Regions from separate parts of the Flavobacterium endoglycinae genome, predicted to be linked through region 1. Evidence: riboswitches for the same ligand, from Rfam matches in the RefSeq annotation. Region 1 holds a riboswitch; the other holds the start of a gene.
The links. Region 1 has a riboswitch for S-adenosylmethionine ahead of J0383_RS21360 (TlpA disulfide reductase family protein). Riboswitches for the same ligand answer to the same signal wherever they lie in the genome.
Positions count from the first base shown of each region.

Region 2: another riboswitch for S-adenosylmethionine. It lies ahead of J0383_RS08360 (homocysteine S-methyltransferase family protein); the one in region 1 lies ahead of J0383_RS21360 (TlpA disulfide reductase family protein).

Region 1 covers NZ_CP071448.1:4,935,052-4,938,972, reverse strand. Annotated here, with positions in the region: gene J0383_RS21365 (aminotransferase class V-fold PLP-dependent enzyme) at 1-737, opposite strand, end outside; gene J0383_RS21360 (TlpA disulfide reductase family protein) at 795-1,784, opposite strand; SAM riboswitch class I at 2,026-2,126, opposite strand; gene J0383_RS21355 (NAD(P)H-dependent flavin oxidoreductase) at 2,414-3,499, opposite strand; gene J0383_RS21350 (nuclear transport factor 2 family protein) at 3,512-3,892, opposite strand.
Region 2 covers NZ_CP071448.1:1,925,988-1,929,908, reverse strand. Annotated here, with positions in the region: gene J0383_RS08365 (NAD(P)/FAD-dependent oxidoreductase) at 1-683, shown strand, start outside; SAM riboswitch class I at 1,020-1,137, shown strand; gene J0383_RS08360 (homocysteine S-methyltransferase family protein) at 1,397-2,401, shown strand; gene J0383_RS08355 (hypothetical protein) at 2,405-2,827, shown strand; gene J0383_RS08350 (NTF2 fold immunity protein) at 2,818-3,186, shown strand; gene metH (methionine synthase) at 3,500-3,921, shown strand, end outside.

The sequences.
Region 1 (3,921 bases):
GAAAAGAAAATCGCATCTAATTGTTCTTCAGGATTTTTTGGATGCATATCAATTTTAACATACGGAGCCGAAGCTGCAAAATCGACAAAGCAAAGTCCGCCGTTTTGGTGCATGATTTTAGCTAATTCATGATACGGCGTAATAATTCCCGTAACATTCGAGCAAGCCGTAAACGAACCGATTTTTATACTTCTTCCAGCATATTTTTTAATTTCCTCCGAAAGAACTTTTGGATCAACCAAATTGTTTTCATCAGGAGGAAGAATGACTACTTCAGCATTGGTTTCATACCACGAAACCTGATTAGAATGATGTTCCATATGCGTGATAAAAACTACAGGCCGGTCTTCTTCTGATTTTGTTCGAAGAGCCATGATACGCTGCAGTTTAGACAACGCTGCTGTCATTCCGCTTCCAGTTGTTACCAGAACATCTAATTCGCTGGCATTAACCGATTTTTTAATAATGTCTCTAGCATGCTGATAGGCATGTGTAGATGTTTTTCCTGTTTGACTTGAAAGTGAATGCGTGTTGGCAATCATTGGACCAATTTTATTAAGCATTATATCTTCGATCGGGGCGTATAACCTTCCGCTGGCAACCCAGTCTGCATACACTAGATTTTGTTCTCCGTAAACCGATTCGAAAGTATGGTTAATTCCTACGGTGTTTTCTCTAAACTTAGAAAAGTAACACTCAGGTTCTGTTGGTTTTGTTGTTGGCTCAATAGCATTCATATCCTTATCATTTTTAATTAACTAAATTGTATTGTCGTTATTTCTTTTGGATTGGTTTTAGATTTTATTCTCCAAAAGACTTTTTAATGTAGATTGTAATTCTTCTCCATGCAGGTTTTTGGCAACGATTACTCCTTTAGGATCAATTAAATAATTGCCAGGAATTGCTCGCACACCATATAATTTAGCAACAGTGCTATTCCAGAAAAGCAAATCAGAAACGTGTGTCCATGTTAAATTATCGTCTTGAATTCCTTTAACCCAATTTTCTTTCTTTTTATCCAATGAAATTGCCACAATATTGAATCCTTTATCATGAAATTCTTTGTAGGCTGCCACAATATTCGGATTCTCTTTTCGGCATGGCCCGCACCAAGAAGCCCAAAAATCGACCAAAGTATATCCTTTTAAATTGTCATAAAGGCGAACTGGTTTTCCATCAGGATCATTGGCAGTAAAATCAGGGGCTTTTTTACCAACAGCTAATCCGTCTAAAACGGTAACCAGTTCTTTTAGTTCTTTCACATAAGTAATGTTTTGAAGGCTTTTGTCTAATAGAGCAATATTTTGTGTAATCTGCTCTGGAGATAATCGATACGACCAGTTTCTATACAGCACATAAGCCGAAACAATAGATTTTGGATTTTCTGTTATGAATTTGCTGATTTCAACATCTTTGGTCTTTTTATAGGTTTCGAACAAATCCTGAGAAGCCGAACCTTCAACCACAGAAGCAGTATAATACTTCTTCGGACTTAATTTTACTGTGATTGGGTCTTTCTCAAGGAAAATATACAATGGCGAACTTTCTGTATTGACGCTTAATCCATACAATTCTGGCGTTTTTACTTTTGTTTTAAAACTAAAATTTCCGTCTTTTACTTTTACCGAATCAATCGTGGTAAACATTTTATTGTGAAATTTTTGCAGGTAAACATATTGTACTAAAGTGTCGGCAACTGTTCCTTTTAATTGTAAATTGTTTTCTTGAGCCTGAGTTTGAAAAACTCCAAGAAATAAAGCAAAACCTAATAGTATTTTTTTCATTTTATTTTTAGTTTTAGATTAGACAAAAGGATTTCGGGCTAATGTCAAAAAGCCATCAGCGTATGATATTAAAAAAGAAAATCTAAGTAAAAATTAGTGCTTTCGCATTCGGAAAACCGCCAGACTATTTTCTTCGAAAATTAAATTTAAAAGTTCGTATCCTGCGTACAAAGTCGATTCTGTTTTCATTTTAATACATTTTTAATATCGATGATCTTAAACAGATTTTCTGAAAAAATCTTTCTTATCTGTCCGCATGCAGCGGAAGGATTTAGCACCTTATTCGGCAACAGGTTGCTAAGACTTCACTGGGCCTATTCCCTCAGTCTTTCTGGATAAGTATCATTATATAATTTTTCTGTGATACAAATATATATTAATTCTACCGAATTAGTCAAGTTTAAAATAAGTTTTTTTTGTTTTTATTGAAAAGAGATTGATTAAAAGAATCCAAACACCTATAATTAAAGCAATTATACAAAAATATAAATTTGAGAATTTCATCATTTTATAATGTAAATTCATGTATCAACCTCAATATAATGAGCCAATTTGATTTTGTATGATAGTAAAAAAAACTCATTTCATAACCGAAATGAGTTTGTCTTGTTAAAATTTACAATTCTAGTTTATGATTTTAATCCATCAAAATAGGCTGTTGTTTCTTCAATCAAAGCATTCATCAAGGCAGCTGCTTTAGTATGTTTTAAAATTGGCGAAATCTGACCGCCCCAAAATAAAATCATGTCCCATTTCTGCTGTTCGATTGCCGCTTTTCGTAACGGTGCAATAAAAGTAGTTTGAAGCGGGAAAGGTAAATATCCAAATTCTTTACCTGTCATTTCTTTGGCGACACGGCTGGTTAAACCACGCCCGAGTCTTCCTGTATAAGCTCGTGATAAAGTAGTATATTTAGCTGCATCAGAAAACAACATCTCCTTGTGAATAGGCAAAGCGTTTGATTCATCAGTTGCTAAAAAAGCCGTTCCAATCTGCGCTGCACTTGCGCCTAGTGTTAAAGCTGCTGCAATTCCTTTTCCGTCTGCGATACCGCCGGCTGCAATAATTGGCGTTTTTATTTTTTCGCGCATTAACTGCAGTAATACAAAAGTTCCTGTTACAGATGATTCTGCATCAGTTAAAAAAGAAGGACGATGTCCGCCAGCTTCAAAACCAGACGCTATAATCATATCCACTCCGGCATTGTCTAAAAATATGGCTTCGTCTAAGGTAGTTGCTGCTCCTACTGTTACAATTCCAGATCTACGGCATTGTTCTAAAACATCAGCTGAAGGCACGCCAAACATAAAACTGAAAACTTTTGGACGAATGTCTAAAATTACCTGTAATTGGTTTTCAAATCGGGATTGAAAAGGGGCTGGTTTTTCTGGCAGCGGAATTCCAGCTTCATCATAATAAGGTTTGAATAAAGCCGCCGTTTTATCGAACTCTTCATCTGTTAAACCCGACTGTGGAATATCGTGATCTGAAACCCAAAGGTTGATATTATACGGTTTATTGGTTGCCTTTTTTATTTGTTTATCAATTTCAAAAATTTCCTGCGGTGTATTGGTGTAGGCTCCGTAACCGCCCAATCCGCCAGCGTTAGAAACCGCTGCTGTCAGCTCAACTGTTGATAGATTGCCGCCAAAAGGTCCCTGAAGAATTGGATAATCGATTCCTAATAGTTCCGATGCTTTTGTATTGTACCACATGAGTGAAGATTTTTAGTTATTGCTTACGTCTGTGAGCATTTTATTTACGATAAGCCATTGTCCGTTTATCTTATGGAAAGATAAAAAATCCCGATAATTAAAGTCGTACATTTTAACATTTAATTCCGCTACAGCGATAGAATTGACTACTCGTATATCAATAATTTCACCTTTAAAAGGTTTACCTGAATCTTTAGGACTTTGTCGGTTTTTAACACCATCTAAATACAAATCAACTGTTTTAAAGTAAGGCTGATTTTTGACATCTCCAAAAAGGAAAGTTCCGGGCTGCAAAATGCTTCCCAAGAGCATTTCATCACCTTCATAAATTCCTTTAAAATAATAATTTTCTATTGCGTTGGTAATTGCTTTTACCGCTTCCTGATTTTCCATTGTACTTGTATTTTGAGCTTTTATGCCCT
Region 2 (3,921 bases), 2.5 Mb from region 1:
GTAAACCACTTATCGAAGATATCGAGTTTTATGAAGATAAAGGAGTAAAATACTTCATCAAAAATCCTGAGAAATTCAGAGATAAAAGAGTTGTTATTGCAGGAGGAGGAGATTCAGCATTAGACTGGTCTATTTTCTTGGCAAACGTAGCTTCAGAAGTAACTTTAATTCACCGTAGAAACGAATTTAGAGGCGCTTTAGATTCTGTAGAAAAAGTACAAGAATTAAAATCAGCTGGAAAAATCAAATTAATCACTCCGGCAGAAGTTATCGGAATCAACGGTGCTGAGCACGTAGAATCTTTAGACATCGAAGAAAACGGCGCACACCGTAAAATCGAATGCGACTATTTCATCCCGCTTTTCGGATTAACACCAAAATTAGGTCCAATTGGAGACTGGGGATTAGAAATCGAGAAAAATGCTATTAAAGTAAACAATGCATTAGATTATCAGACCAATATTCCTGGAATCTTCGCCATTGGAGACGTAAATACATACCCTGGAAAATTAAAATTAATCCTTTGTGGTTTCCATGAAGCAACTTTAATGTGTCAGGCGGCTTACCAAATCATCAATCCAGGTAAAAAATACGTATTGAAATATACAACAGTATCTGGAGTAGACGGTTTCGACGGAACTCGTAAAGAAGCTCCTAAGGCAGTTGTTAAAGCAATTGTTTAATCTGAGGTGCTGAGGTTCTGAGGAACTAAGGTGCTAAGGTTTTATATATAGAAAGCTCAAACTTTTATAGTTTGAGCTTTTTTATTTTATCGATTAATGGAAAAACATAGCCAGTGGTTTCAACCACTGGAACGCAACGGATAGACAATATATTATCACGATCCGCATGAATTATAACAATGTGTACCCAAGGTTGAAACCTTTGGCTATATTTGAAAAACTGAAGTCAAATTTTAAAACTTAGAACCTTAGTATCTTAGAATCTCAGAACCTTAAAAAAACATTTGCAAATCGTATTGCCATTTCATACCTTTGCGCTGTTCTTAAAATTATTGTTCGTTATCACGAAAGGCGGAGGGATAGACCCGATGAAACCTTAGCAACCCTTTACTATAAAGAAGGTGCTAAATTCTACTTTGTATCGTAAACACACGGTATTTAAGATAGATAACACAAATACATTCTCGTATTTCCCAAAACTTTTCTAGACAACATACAAATAATTTACTGAAAGCAATTTCAATAAGGAGCGAATCATTGGCGCATTTTTGCAGTCAATAGTTCCCGCTTTCGCCTATATCTCTCCGTTTCACTACGAGGATAACGGCTCAATAGGGCTAATGAACCAGCAATTGTGCACTTTTGGAATTAATTAGAATTAAAAAACTTAGCATCTTAGAACCTTAGTGTCTTAGAATCTAAAAGAAAAAAATATGTCGATTACAATTCAAGAAGCAATAAAGAAAAATATCCTAATCCTTGATGGAGCGATGGGAACTATGTTACAACGCTACAACTTCTCAGAAGAAGATTTTCGTGGCGAACGTTTCAAAGATTTCCCTCATCCGTTAAAAGGAAACAACGATTTATTATCCCTAACACAGCCACAGGCCATTCGTGATGTTCACGCTGCGTATTACGAAGCAGGAGCAGATATCGTAGAAACCAATACATTTTCGGGAACTACAATTGGTATGGCCGATTATCATATGGAAGATTTAGTTTACGAACTCAACTACGAATCGGCTAAACTAGCAAGAGAAGTTGCGGATGAATTCACAGCAAAAAATCCAGAGAAACCGCGTTTCGTAGCAGGTTCTATCGGGCCAACAAACCGTACGGCAAGTATGTCACCAGATGTAAATGATCCAGGTTACAGAGCCGTAACTTTTGACGATTTGCGAATTGCATACAAAGAGCAAGTAGAAGCTTTAATGGACGGAGGATGCGATTTACTTTTAGTAGAAACGATTTTCGACACATTAAACGCAAAAGCAGCACTTTTTGCCATTGAAGAAGTAAAAGAAGAACGCAACATCGATATTCCAATTATGGTTTCAGGAACGATTACCGATGCATCAGGAAGAACACTTTCTGGACAAACGGTTGAAGCATTTTTGATTTCAGTTTCACATATTCCGTTATTAAGTGTTGGTTTCAATTGCGCTTTAGGAGCCGATTTGTTGAAACCGTATTTAAAAACATTGGCGCACAACACAAGCTTTAATGTTTCAGCGCATCCAAATGCTGGATTACCAAACGCTTTCGGACAATACGATGAAACACCAGAACAAACTCAGGCATTCATCAAAGAATATTTAGAAGATAATTTAATCAATATCATTGGGGGTTGTTGCGGAACAACTCCAGATCATATTCGATTAATTGCTGAAGTGGCTAAGGATTATAAGCCGAGAGTGGCGCCGATTTTATCGTAAAAAATGACAAAAGATCAATCTGAAAGAGTAGCAGGAATTGTAATTTTCATTGTAATACTAATTTTCATCATTTTTTCAATTAAAAATGCTAATAAGTATGATGACTATAAAAAGACATTCGAAGGAGAAACGATTGGATTTGTAACTAGAATTGAACGCGAAGGGAAAAGAGATTATTTAAAATATTATTTCTATTCAGATAGGAAAATTTTATCAGAGGTTTCTAGTCAAAATTATGGGCTTGTAAATAAGTTTTATAAAGTAAAATATGATTTAAATAATCCTGAACAAAATTACATTGTTTTAGAAGAAGAATTACAACCAGATTCCATTGCATTAGTTAAAGCTGGTTTTACTAAAATAAAATATTATGAATACGATGCCGGTGTAACGTGCAAGTATATAGAAAAAACAAAATGGAAATGAAGTTCCGTAGGTATGAAAGAGATATTATATTCAATGGTATGAAGAGACTTTTGTTTCTGTTTAGTTTAATATTAATCAGTTGTAATTATACAACAAATACAGTTTTTCAAAAAAATATTAAATGCGAAAATTGTTTAGTCGCAAAAGAAGAAACAGCTGTTGGAATAGCTGAGTCAATTTTGTTCGAAAACTATGGAAAAGATCAAATAGAAGATCAAAGACCTTATAAAGTAACAATAGAAAATGATTCTATTTGGGATATTAAGGGGACTTTTAATAGTATTGGGTTTGGAGGTGTTTTTGATATAAAAATCTCTGCAAAAAATGGCAAAGTTCTCTATATGATACATGGGAAGTAAAAAGGTAATTAAGACACAGAAAAACATAAAAAAATCTTATAAAACCTAGTTTGCGTGAGGGATAGAAGCGGTTAGCCCACAGCCTGACGAAGGAAGAGCGAGGACTAAAAGAGGATAGCCTGGTTCGCCGCGGCGAACACGCCAAAAACAATAAACATAAATACCTACAAGGTTTCGAAAACCTTGCAGGACAGATAAATAAAAAGTGAGATTGCTTCGTTCCACGCAAGGACAAGCAAGACAATGAAAATAAGTTCCGAGAGGAACTAAATATTGGTAGCAACGGAATTTATTCCGTTGAAAATTGAAAGAAATGACAGAAAAAAGAAGAGACCTTGTATTATCAGGATTAGAACCTTTGATTATTACGCCGGAAAGCGTTTTTGTAAACGTTGGAGAGCGTACGAATGTAACGGGTTCGCGAAAATTTCTGCGATTAATCAAGGAAGAGAAGTATGATGAGGCACTTGATATTGCAAGACAGCAGGTAGAAGGAGGAGCGCAGATTATCGATATTAATATGGATGAAGGAATGTTGGATGGTGTAACTGCCATGACCAAATTCCTAAACTTGATTGCTGCAGAGCCAGATATTTCGAGAGTGCCGATTATGATCGACAGTTCGAAATGGGAGATTATCGAAGCGGGTCTGAAAGTAGTACAAGGAAAAAGCGTTGTAAACTCGATTTCGCTAAAAGAAGGCGAAGAAGCCTTTATTCACCACGCAAAATTAAT